DNA from 2 places in the Cohnella herbarum genome. Region 2 is predicted to be linked to the other one. Evidence: riboswitches for the same ligand, from Rfam matches in the RefSeq annotation. Region 2 holds a riboswitch; the other holds the start of a gene.

Region 1 (5,592 bases), 500 kb from region 2:
CGCGATGATGAGAAATTTCGGCGTGCAGTACCAATCGGCAGGGGAGAATATCGCCATGGGCCAGCCGACTCCGGAAGAGGTCGTGAAAGCGTGGATGAATTCGGAGGGACACCGGAAGAACATTCTGAACGGTTCCTTCACTCACTTGGGAGTCGGATACATCGTTCAGAACGGCAAAGCTTACTGGACCCAACAGTTTATTGGCAAATAACAAACACGAAGAAGGGTTGTCCGCCGGGCAGCCCTTTCTCTTGAACATTCGGAATGTACATAAATTTGTTATTCAAGCCGCGTTAACTTGCTAAGGATGGACGAACATGTCCATAAAATGCCGGGCGGTCTTCGAGAGATGACGATCCCGTAGCCAGACGATCCCGACTTCGCTATGGAATTCCGCGTTCGCGATGGCGACTTGCTTAATATGGGGGGACGCGAAGGAATTCATGACGGACTTAGGCAATATGGCGACACCGATGCCCGAGGCGACAAGAGAGACGGTGATCGCCGCGCTTGAGCATTCGCTGATGATACGGGGCTCCAAGCCATGCTGCTTGAATTCATGGAATACGCGGTTGTGCATCCCCGTCGTTCGTTCGGTCTTAAGCGTCAGGAAAGGAAAAACGGCCAACTGTTGCAGGGTCATCGTGTGCTGATCGTCGCTATCGCACCATTCGCTCGGGAGCAAAGCAACGAAAGGATCCGAAGGGAGAGGCAAGATGGAGTAATGCTGCGATTGGAAATCCGATTGGAAAGGCAGGCGGGTGACGATGAGCTCAAGATCGCGATTTTCCAGCAACTCGCCTAACAGGAAGTGATCTCCCTCTTGGATCTTGAAAGTGACTTGAGGATACAACTCCGTGAATTGCCGTATGACCGGGGGCAATAAGGAGACGCAAGAGACGACGGCGCCGATCGAGAGGACGCCTTGCACGCCTTCTCCAAGCTCTTGAACGTAAGTGATCGTCTCGTCGAATTGGCTCAGCAACGCGATAGCCCTCTGGCGTAGAAGCTCTCCCGCCTGAGTTAGCTGCAATTGCTTGCCGTTGCGATCGAATAACACGACGCCTAGCTCTTGCTCCATCTGCTTAAGCTGCCGGCTTAACGGGGGTTGCTCCATGTTCAGCAGCTTCGCCGCGCGCGTAATTTGTCCTTCGTTCGCGATGGCCAGGAAGTAACGCAACTGCCTCATATCCATCGTTTCGTCACTCCTTTTCGATGCATACCCTAAAGGTATGGATAACCGACAAAACAGATATTATCAATATACTTAATGCTCTGCTATCATTCAACTATAAGCTAAAATAGGTAAGGAGAAGATGTACTAATGGGCCTCAAGATCTCGGTGGAGCGCACGACAGCTCCCAAGCAAAAACCGGAAATATCGCAACTCGGATTCGGAAAGCATTTCACGGATCATATGTTTATTATGGAATACGATGCGGGTAAGGGGTGGCACGATCCTCGAATCGTTCCGTATCAGCCGATCTCGTTAGATCCGGCGGCCAAGGTGTTCCATTATGGACAAACCGTATTCGAAGGAATGAAAGCGTATAAAACGCCGGAAGGACCGGTTCTGATGTTCCGTCCCTTCAAGAACCTGCAACGGCTTAATCGCTCCAATGCCCGTCTGAGCATGCCTTCTCTCGACGAAGATTTGGTGATGGAGGCGTTGAAGCAACTGATCAAAGCGGACGAGGATTGGATTCCTTCCGAGCAAGGAACATCGCTGTATATTCGTCCTTTCGTCATCTCGACGCAAGCGACCCTGGGCGTAGCGCCGTCCGAGAAATATTATTTTATGATCATTTTGTCGCCGGTCGGTTCTTATTACGAAGAAGGAATCAATCCGGTCAGCATATACGTGGAGTCGGAATACGTCCGCGCCGTTACCGGCGGCGTTGGCAATGCCAAGACCGGCGGGAATTACGCGGCAGGGCTTAAGGCGCAGCAAGAGGCTACCGAGAAAGGGTATTCGCAAGTGCTGTGGCTGGACGGCGTTCATCGGAAATACATCGAGGAAGTCGGCAGTATGAACGTATTCTTTAAAGTCGGGGGCAAGGTGATTACGCCGGCTCTCAACGGGAGTATATTGGATGGCGTAACCCGGGATTCGGTCATTCAAGTACTCAAGCACTGGAACATTGAAGTCGAGGAGAAAACGATCTCCATTGACGAGTTGGTCGAAGCTTATCGGAACGGCACGTTGGAGGAAGCTTTCGGAACCGGCACGGCTGCCGTCATTTCGCCGATCGGAGAGCTGAATTGGCAGGGCGATAAGCTGACGTTAAACGGAGGTCGAACCGGGCCCCTCTCTTCGAGAGTGTACGACTTTATGACCGGCATGCAGAGGGGAACGATCGAAGATCCGTTCGGCTGGATCGTGAAGCTGTAGTCCCGTTTATTCGCGGGTAATGGCGGTAAAATGACATTTATCGATAAACTTCTTGATATCGGTGAGTCTATAGTCTTATAATTAAGTCGGAGCGACTACGTATAAAGCCACGGTTCTCACATAAATAATCGATTTTGTTAGACATCAAAGAGACGCATACACGAAAAGGCAAACCTTTTGAAAGAAAGGGACGCAAAGCTATGGGCCTAAGGAACCGAAGTTCTAGGGTCGCCAAGCTACCGAATGGGGCGTTAGGCATCTTCCATTCGGAGGGTGTCTTTTTTTATGGGTCCCAGAAGCTTGCACTTCGAGAGGTGTAGATTTTGAAGAAGCAAATTACTGAATCAGAATTGCGCACACTGATTCATCAACTGAACATCGATCGCGACGAAGATTTGCCGGAGGGGGAACCCGCCGACCCGCCTCATAAGCAGGACGGTTCGATTCGAATTCGCAATCAGCAGATTTCGGTTCAGAACCCGACGGGGGGCGGCGAATACGCCGTCATCTATCCGATGAGTCCGGTCAAGCTCTACGTCAACGAGGAGGAAGTGCACGGGGAATCTCCGGTGAAGGCCACCGATCGGATTACCTGGAAGGTCGAGGAACGATCTTTGTTTGAGATTACGATAAGCGAAGATAAGTTATTTGCTTATTTGCAAGTGCATGCAAGAGAGCGGTATGCGACCACGCTCGTGGACGAGGCTCCCGCTCGGCGGGTTATCGTGCGGGCGCAGGATGACAACAATCTCGTCCTGAAAACGCTACAACTGGCGGACGTCGTGTCCAAGCTCGAAGCGATGTCGGTTAAAGCCAGAATCGAATTCGCCGCTATTCAGCAGGAGTTGCTGGAACCGACGTATCAACCGATCGTCGTAGCCGCCGGCAAGAAGCCGGTGGAGGGCCAGGATGCGAAACTCGAAATCTACTTCCCCCAACAGGTGACGAGCGAGTTCTTCGAAGTCGAGGGCTCGATCGATTATCGCAATCATCTGCGGATTCCGACCGTTCAGAACGGCGAAGTCATGGCGCGGAAAATTCCGATGAAGGAAGGTTCGGCCGGTTACGACGTGCTTGGTAATCTGACGCTGCCTACTCCGCCGAAGGACATCTTTATTATGGGGAAGGCGAACGTAGAAGTATCGCCCGACGGAGTCGTCATCGCCCAAGCTCAAGGAAGGCCGAGAGTTACCGGAGGCAAAATCAAAACCTTCGACGTATCGACCGCCTACGTCATTTCCGGCAACGTAGACATCGCGACCGGGAATATCGTTTTCTCCGGCGACGTTGTCGTCTCCGGCGACGTGACGGACAATATGATTATCGAATCGCTCGGCAATGTTTATGTGTACGGCAACGTTTATAATTCAACGATTACCGCTACCGGGAGCATCAACGTCAGGGGTAACGTCATTGCCAGCAAGCTTTACTCGGGTTATTTCGGAGTGCTGTTCAACCGTCTCTATCAAACGTCGAAGCTGCTATGCGACTATATCGAGAAGCTGCTGACTGCTTCCAAGATGCTAGAGCAAGCGTTGGAAGCCAAGAGGGAGAGCGTGCGTTACGGCCAGATCGTTCAACTTCTCCTGGAAACGAAAATGAAAGAGGTCGTTCCGTTAATTAGAGAACTCAACGTGGTTATCTCCAACATTCAGCACATCAAGCAGGCGGAGTACGGGAAGTTAAAGGAATTGTCGGCTATTTTCTCGGAACCTATCAAGCTGATCGAATCGGCCACTTACGAATACGTGCAAAGCTTTCTCGCCTTGCTGCAGGATACTCATAACGAAGTGGCGAGAATGCAGGAAGAGAACGTGGAAATCAGCATTAGCCAAAGCCAGAACAGCGAGTTGAAGTCGAACGGGGATATCGTGATTCATCGAGACGGCGTGTTACTGTGCGAGTTGTTCTCCGCCAGGAACATCGTGTTCCATTCGAATCACTCCATCTGCCGAGGCTCTCGGCTCGAAGCCGGAGACAGCATTCTGGCGAAGATCATCGGCGGTCAGACCGGGGCGATCTCTATCCTGAAGGCCAAGCGTAAAGTTCAGGTTCAGAAAATGTACTCGGGCAGAGTGTGTATCGGAAAGTACTGCAAGGATATTTTCGAGCCCATCGATCAGGTTACTTTCGATATTCAAACGCTGAAGAAGGATGGATAGCGGACTTAGAAAACAAAATCTCGTATAACGAAAAGCGTTTGGTGGGGTGAACATGCCGCTTGAGGAACAGAGAGTGTACGTAGGAATGCGAGTTAACAAAAACATTTATAACAACCAGGGCACTCTGATCGTCCCGATCATGCGGGTTTTGACGGATAAGGAGATTGAATTGCTGATTCGGCAAGGGGTTACGTTGTCCGAACAGGATGTCGAGCCTGCACCGCTTGTTCATCTCATTGAATCCACGATTCGGGAAGTGCGGGAACTGTTTGCTTTCGCCAATCGGGCGGACCGGATTCCCTACGAGGATATACAGGACAAGATCATTCCCATCATCCTGTTCATGAGCAATCATCCGAATCTGAATCAGATTCTATTCTATCTGGAGGTTCACGACGAGTATGTATACCGCCATAGCATCGCGGTGGCCTTGCTGTCTAAGCTGATCGGCAAGGCACGAGGCTTTAACGACGAACAAGCGCTGGAGCTGATGACGGCGGGTTTCCTCCACGACATCGGAAAATCCCGAATTCCCGGGGCGATTCTGAACAAGCCGGGGAGACTGACGGAGGAAGAGTTCGCTATCGTGAAGGAGCATACGCTGCACGGGTTCGAGATTTTGAAAAATTCGACGGGGTTGCCCGAGCGCCACGCTTACGTGGCGCTTCAGCATCATGAGCGCGAAGACGGGAGCGGTTATCCGTTCGGTCTCAAGGCGGATCAGATTGACCCGTACAGCAAGATCGTCGCCGTAGCCGACGTGTTCCATGCCATGGTGTCGAAGCGGGTATACAAAGATCCGTTGCCGCTCTATCGGGTGTTGATGGAATTGTCGGACAACGTTTACGGGACGCTTGAGCCGGCCAGCACCTTAAGCTTCCTCAAGAGAATCATGGACATGTTGATCGGCAACGCGGTGGAGTTGTCGGACGGGAGAGAAGGGAAAATCGTCATGGTAAGCGCCCAAGACCCCGTCCGCCCGATCGTGGAGGTTGCAGGCGAATACATCGATCTCAGCAAGCGTCAGGATTTGAATTT
Region 2 (5,592 bases):
TGTTGGGCACTTCCGGTAACGTCCACACATCCTGCAGCGCCGACCAGTTGCCCTTAATATCGCCGTCGATCGCTCTGACTCTATACTTATGCAGAGTGCCCGGTTCCAGCGGAGCGTGCGTAAAGGCGGATTGGTTGCCGAAAGATTGTATGATCCCATCCACCTCTAACTCGTAACCGTTCGCATTGAAAGCCGTCGTCCACACGACATTCACGTCGTTCTCCGTCGCGGTCGCCGTAAGAATCGGCATTGCAAACGGCCACAATTGACTTTGCGGCACGATCTCCTTCGCGCCGGACGCGCTAGCCCAATTCAATTTGGCTAAAGGCTGCCCCCCTCGATTGGCGTACTCGAGCCTGATGTCATAATCGACTCCGGCTTCGAGAGCAAGCGAACCGGAATACTTGCCGTTACCCGTTTTCTCCCATTTGTCGATAAGAAGCACGCCGTTCACCCACAACTTCACCCCGCCGCGAACGTCCGCTTCGAATTCGTACGTCTCGGTGAAATAGGGGGTAATCTGTCCCGTCCATCTCACCGACATATTACCGTCGTTAAGACCGGCCTTGGCAATTGGCAGTTTGTTGCTCACGTTTACGTTCTCGTCCACCACGGTGAACAGATCGCCGGTTAGATCCGCTTCGGTATAATACTCCGCTAGCAACCCGTTAATCCTGTAATGCAATTTCGTTTGGCCGCTCGCCCCAATACCGGTAACGATAATCGGCTTCTGATTCGCAGTGATGCTGCCGCCGATCGCGACGACGCCTCCGGTTTGAATGCTCAAATGATTATTAACGTGAATATCGTCGCGAATGAATACATCTCCGCTGCTGACGCTGATAGTCCCCATTTGGTTATTCGACACCAAACTGCCGACGAGCATTTCTTGCGAGATGGTCATATCTACCTTGGTATTGATGTGCATTTGGCCGGCAACAAGAAGCCGATCGGCCTGTACGTTCAATTGGCCATTGTTATAGATTAGGCTTCCAGTTACAAAGTCGCCTGACACCCGCGCGACAGAATCATTGTTCAAATGAATCGTGCCGCCAACCCACAAATCCCCTTTTCCGGTTGCTGCCGGATGATCTGGCGCATTCACGTTCAGCGTCAAATTGGTGTTCGCATTCAAATTTCCCTTAACCGCCAGAGTCCCATATACGGTAAGCGTTAAATTCCGGTTCGTATTCAAACCGTCCAAGATAAGAAATACCGGCTTGGACGGCGAGCCGAACGTTGCGGAAGCATCCAGATTCAGATGCCCCGCCTTCATCACCACATATTCATTCGGACTTCTTAAAATCGCCGATTCCAGATTGCTTGAATTGCAGCCACCGCAAGATTCGGCTTGTTGCCCCATCGATGCGATGCGTTGTTCCATTACCGATATTTGTTCGTTCATATACTTATCGATAGCTTGACCCAGCTCTTTCACCCTGACGGACGGAATGGCATTGTGTTCATTGCTCTGCGATCCGGACAAAATAATCTTGTCTCCGGGCACCTTATTTTGCTCCGCAGGCAACCCGATATAAGGCGAAAAAGTCGGACGGTTAGCCGGAACGATCTTCGTGATCGCTATCGAGTGGATGAAGGCAGAAGGGCTAACCGGATCACCCTTCATTGTTAATCTGCCGTCGTTCAATTGAATACGCTTCTTCACCTTGTCGTGTCCGCCAGCCGGAAGAGCGAAGTGATCCCAGAACACGACATTCTCAACCTGAAGCGTATTGGTGCTGCCGTATACGGCATTGCCTACACTGATTTCGACCTCGTAGGTACCGGCCGACAGCGCAATTTCCCATTGCCCCCCGGCCTGCATATTGATGGCTGAATCCAGCAACGAAGAACCATAGACGGCTTCGCTGACCGAATAAGAAGTATGATCGAAATTCCATCCGTATGTATATCCGTTCCGTTCTCCGTAAGTCTCCCCGTAATCCGGTATGTACGCTTCCGTCGCAGGCGCTTCCGGCGACTTGAACTGAATGCTGATATCGGGCGCTGCGGGCGCTGCATGGGTATAAGAATTCCAAATTTCCGGAACGATGATCTGCGCAAGCAGGACTAAACATAAAATCTTAACTAACATGGATACTAATCGACTCTTCATGCTTCATTTCTCCCTCTACTGAAAAAATAGGCGATACAAACAAAAAAAAGCCATGAGAGCAGGCAACCCGGCTACCATAGCGATCGGTCATTCGACCGGCGCTTTAGGCCCGTGGCTTTGCGTCCCTGTCTTTCGAGCAGGTTTGCCTTTTTCAATTCACTTGGCAGTACTTAAAGGTTTCTTTATGCATTCAGAATAGGAAGAATTACCCTGTAATACTTTGACATTTTACACGCATTTCCTTTTTTATTCTACTAATTTTTTCATATTTTGAGACTTAAGACGTAAATAAAGAGAGAAAATGTAGGGCTTGTTTATCATTTCATATTTGAGAGGTTTGAAGTAGTTATGAGGACACTCGGAAAACGATGGTAGGTGGCAGCCACTTTGCCAACTATAGGTGATCGGGAGGAGATTGGGCTATTCCTGCACGCCAAAAAAGCCAGCCAAATGGCTGACTCCCTCGCGTTCTATATCATTCGCAGAAAAGCGTTAAAGACCGAGAGGGTCTTCCTCCCGCTTGCGGGCTTCTTCCTTAAGCACGGTGTAGAGTCCCAAGATGTCTTCTTTTCGGTTGGATTCCGTCAGACGTTCGATCCTCACGGTTAACGTACGCTGACCGAATTGGATGTCCAGCACATCCCCGATTTTGACGACGGTGCTCGGTTTTGCCTCTTTACCGTTGAGAAGGACGCGTCCTTGATCGGACACGTCCTTCGCGACGGTGCGGCGCTTAATGAGCCGCGACACCTTCAGAAACTTATCAAGACGCATGAATTACTTAACGGCGTCTTTCAATTTGTTACCCGCTTTGAAAGCAGGTACTTTGGAAGCTGGAATCGTGATGGAGTTACCCGTTTGCGGGTTGCGGCCTACGCGACCGGAACGGCTACGAGTTTCGAACGTGCCGAAGCCGATCAATTGAACTTTGTCTCCGCTAGCAAGAGCGTCAGTTACTTCGCCAAGGAAGCCATTCAATACGGATTCTACGTCTTTCTTCGTCAAGCCGCTTTTTTCTGCGATGTTGTTGATCAGGTCTGTTTTGTTCATGGTACGGAATTCCTCCTATGATTGTTGCTTTTATTACGTTCCTGCGAGCCCAATTGCCGCTTGAAACGTTTGATTGTTTAATGCACGAAGGATACTATTCTGTCCTTTGTTAAAAAAATCCTGCCAAACTTGAAAAATATTTCTCGAAATAGGTAGAAAGTACGGGGATTTCGGCGAAATTTAGGTTTTTTTAAGGTAAAATGTGCGTTTTAGCCTCCTGCCACCATGCTTCCATCTCTAACAAGTCAGTCTCCCCAAAAGTACGCCCTTTTATACGCAACTGCTCCTCAATGTACTTGAACCGATTCGCGAATTTGCGATTGGTACCGGCGAGCGCTTCCTCCGGATCGGCTTTGATAAACCTCGAGGCATTCACGACCGCGAATAGCAGATCCCCCAATTCGTCCTTCTGACGCTCCGGGGACTCCTCTTTAACGGCATGTCGAAGCTCTTGCAGCTCCTCTTCGATTTTGTCGAATACGCCGTTCAAATCGGGCCAATCGAAACCTACGCTTGACGCTTTCTTCTGTTGCTTATGCGCGCGGGGAAGCGCGGGCAAATCTTTCGGAATACCGTCGAGGATCGATTGACGCTCCGGAATGCCTTTGCGCTTCTTCTCCTCGGCTTTCATTTGCTCCCAATTCTCCAACGCCTCTTCCGCATCTTGGGCATTCTCGCCGCCAAAGACGTGCGGATGCCGGAAAATCAGCTTGTCGTTCAGTTCGGCCAATACATCGTATACGTCGAAGGCTCCCGCCTCCTCTTCCATCTGGCTGTGTAGCAGTACCTGAAGAACGACGTCGCCGAATTCCTCTTTCATGCCGTCCGGATCATCGAGATCAAGCGCCTCTATGGCCTCGAAAGTCTCTTCGATAAAATTCCGGCGAATCGATTGATGCGTCTGCTCGCGATCCCATGGACAACCCTCAGGACTGCGAAGGATGGAGACGATCTCGTGCAGCCGTTCGAATGAGCGCCTGCGAAGCCGATCATCGGAGTCAGCGGGTATGTATACGAGCATGAGGTTACCGTAAGACTCCAACCGGTCGAGTTCATGCAAGGGGATCTGCACAATGTTCTCTTGCCCGTCTACGCCCAACGCTTGTCCCACGATTACGGGATGGTCGTCCGGATAAACGTTCATGAGCATTAGTTTGACTTCGGAAGCGGTATAAGAATCATACACTTGTCCGATAACGGTATGCAACCGAGGCCTTAGGTGCTCGCGCGTTAATTCCGAAGCATCCAGAAGTTGAAAGCCTTCGATCGGGTCGAAGCCTAGACGCGTAAAAGCCTGGTCTAGAAAGCTTTCTCCGCCCAACAGGCGAAGCTCGATCCCCTCCTCGGGCGCGCGTTCACGAAGCAATTGAACCGTTCGTTCCGCGACCATGGGGTGGCCGGGTACCGCGTAGAGGATAGTTTCATTCTCATGGCTTCCGGCAGCTGCAAGCAGTTCGCTCGCGATCGTCTCGTAAACTTCTTCGAACGATTCGAGTCGCTCGTACAGGCGATCGTAGGATTCGAACGTGATATCGCGTCGTTTCAGATCGGTAACGGCCGGATGGTCGGCCGTGCGCACGTAGCGGCGCTTAGTTTGCTCCAACGCCTTCAGCGTGCCTAACGTTAACTGGTCTTCTCCGCCGGAGCCGAGACCGACGACCGTTATGGATGGCGGCATAGTAGAGATCATCCTTTCTAGTTACGTCTTTATGTCGTTTAATTTGAACTAGGGTTAAAAAGAGTGAACACGCTCACAGGATCATTGTCATAACGACTGCAAAGCTGAACTACTTTGGGGTAGATTTGAAAAAGGCGTGAACGCGCAGCAGGTACCTGTCGATCCGGCTGCCGGATAGTCCCGGCAGCTCTCGCCATTGCTGCGGAGCGACGGCGCCCAAGGCGACGAGCCCCGCGGCGAAGACGGCGGCACCGACCGCGACGCCCGGCACGGCGACGAGCAAGGCCGCCACGCGCTCCGGCAAGGCGGCGGTAACCGCGCCTAGGCCGAGCGCGAGCAGCGCCACCGCGGCCGCCATGGCGGCCAGCGCAGCGCCCGAGCGCCACGCGAGGCTTACGCGCGGGGCGGGCAGTTGAACGCGCTGACGCAACGACAGCGCGTTCAGCACCGCAGCGATGGCGAATGCAATCGCCATCGAAGCGGCTGCGCCGCGAATGCCGTGCGCGGGCACCAGCACGGCGTTGAGCGTCAACTTGAGCAGCGCGGCCGCGGCTAAGTTGACGGCGGGCGACCGCAGGTCGCCCATGCCTTGCAGCAGCGCCGCGCTCACGGCTTGCAGCGTGCCGCCTACGGCGGCAAAAGCGATGATCGCCATCGCGGCGGTACCGTTGCCGTCGGCGAACAAGGCCCGATTGATCGGCGATGCGAGCAGCGCCAATCCGACTGCCGCGGCGCAGCCGATCCACCA

The links. A riboswitch is a leader RNA that binds a small molecule or an ion and turns the genes downstream of it on or off. The one in region 2 is predicted to bind cyclic di-GMP.
Region 1: it holds a riboswitch for cyclic di-GMP, as region 2 does, so the genes downstream of both, HH215_RS21430 (flagellar assembly protein A) here and HH215_RS23485 (fibronectin type III domain-containing protein) in region 2, are expected to answer to the same signal.

The regions. Positions count from the first base shown of each region.
Region 1 is NZ_CP051680.1:5,000,592-5,006,183, reverse strand. It holds gene HH215_RS21445 (CAP domain-containing protein) at 1-211, shown strand, start outside; gene HH215_RS21440 (LysR family transcriptional regulator) at 302-1,195, opposite strand; gene HH215_RS21435 (branched-chain amino acid aminotransferase) at 1,325-2,392, shown strand; cyclic di-GMP riboswitch class I at 2,550-2,636, shown strand; gene HH215_RS21430 (flagellar assembly protein A) at 2,716-4,554, shown strand; gene HH215_RS21425 (HD-GYP domain-containing protein) at 4,607-5,592, shown strand, end outside.
Region 2 is NZ_CP051680.1:5,503,290-5,508,881, reverse strand. It holds gene HH215_RS23485 (fibronectin type III domain-containing protein) at 1-2,116, opposite strand, end outside; cyclic di-GMP riboswitch class I at 2,175-2,273, opposite strand; gene HH215_RS23480 (RNA-binding S4 domain-containing protein) at 2,609-2,890, opposite strand; gene hbs (non-specific DNA-binding protein Hbs) at 2,894-3,166, opposite strand; gene yabN (bifunctional methyltransferase/pyrophosphohydrolase YabN) at 3,357-4,844, opposite strand; gene HH215_RS23465 (polysaccharide biosynthesis protein) at 4,954-5,592, opposite strand, start outside.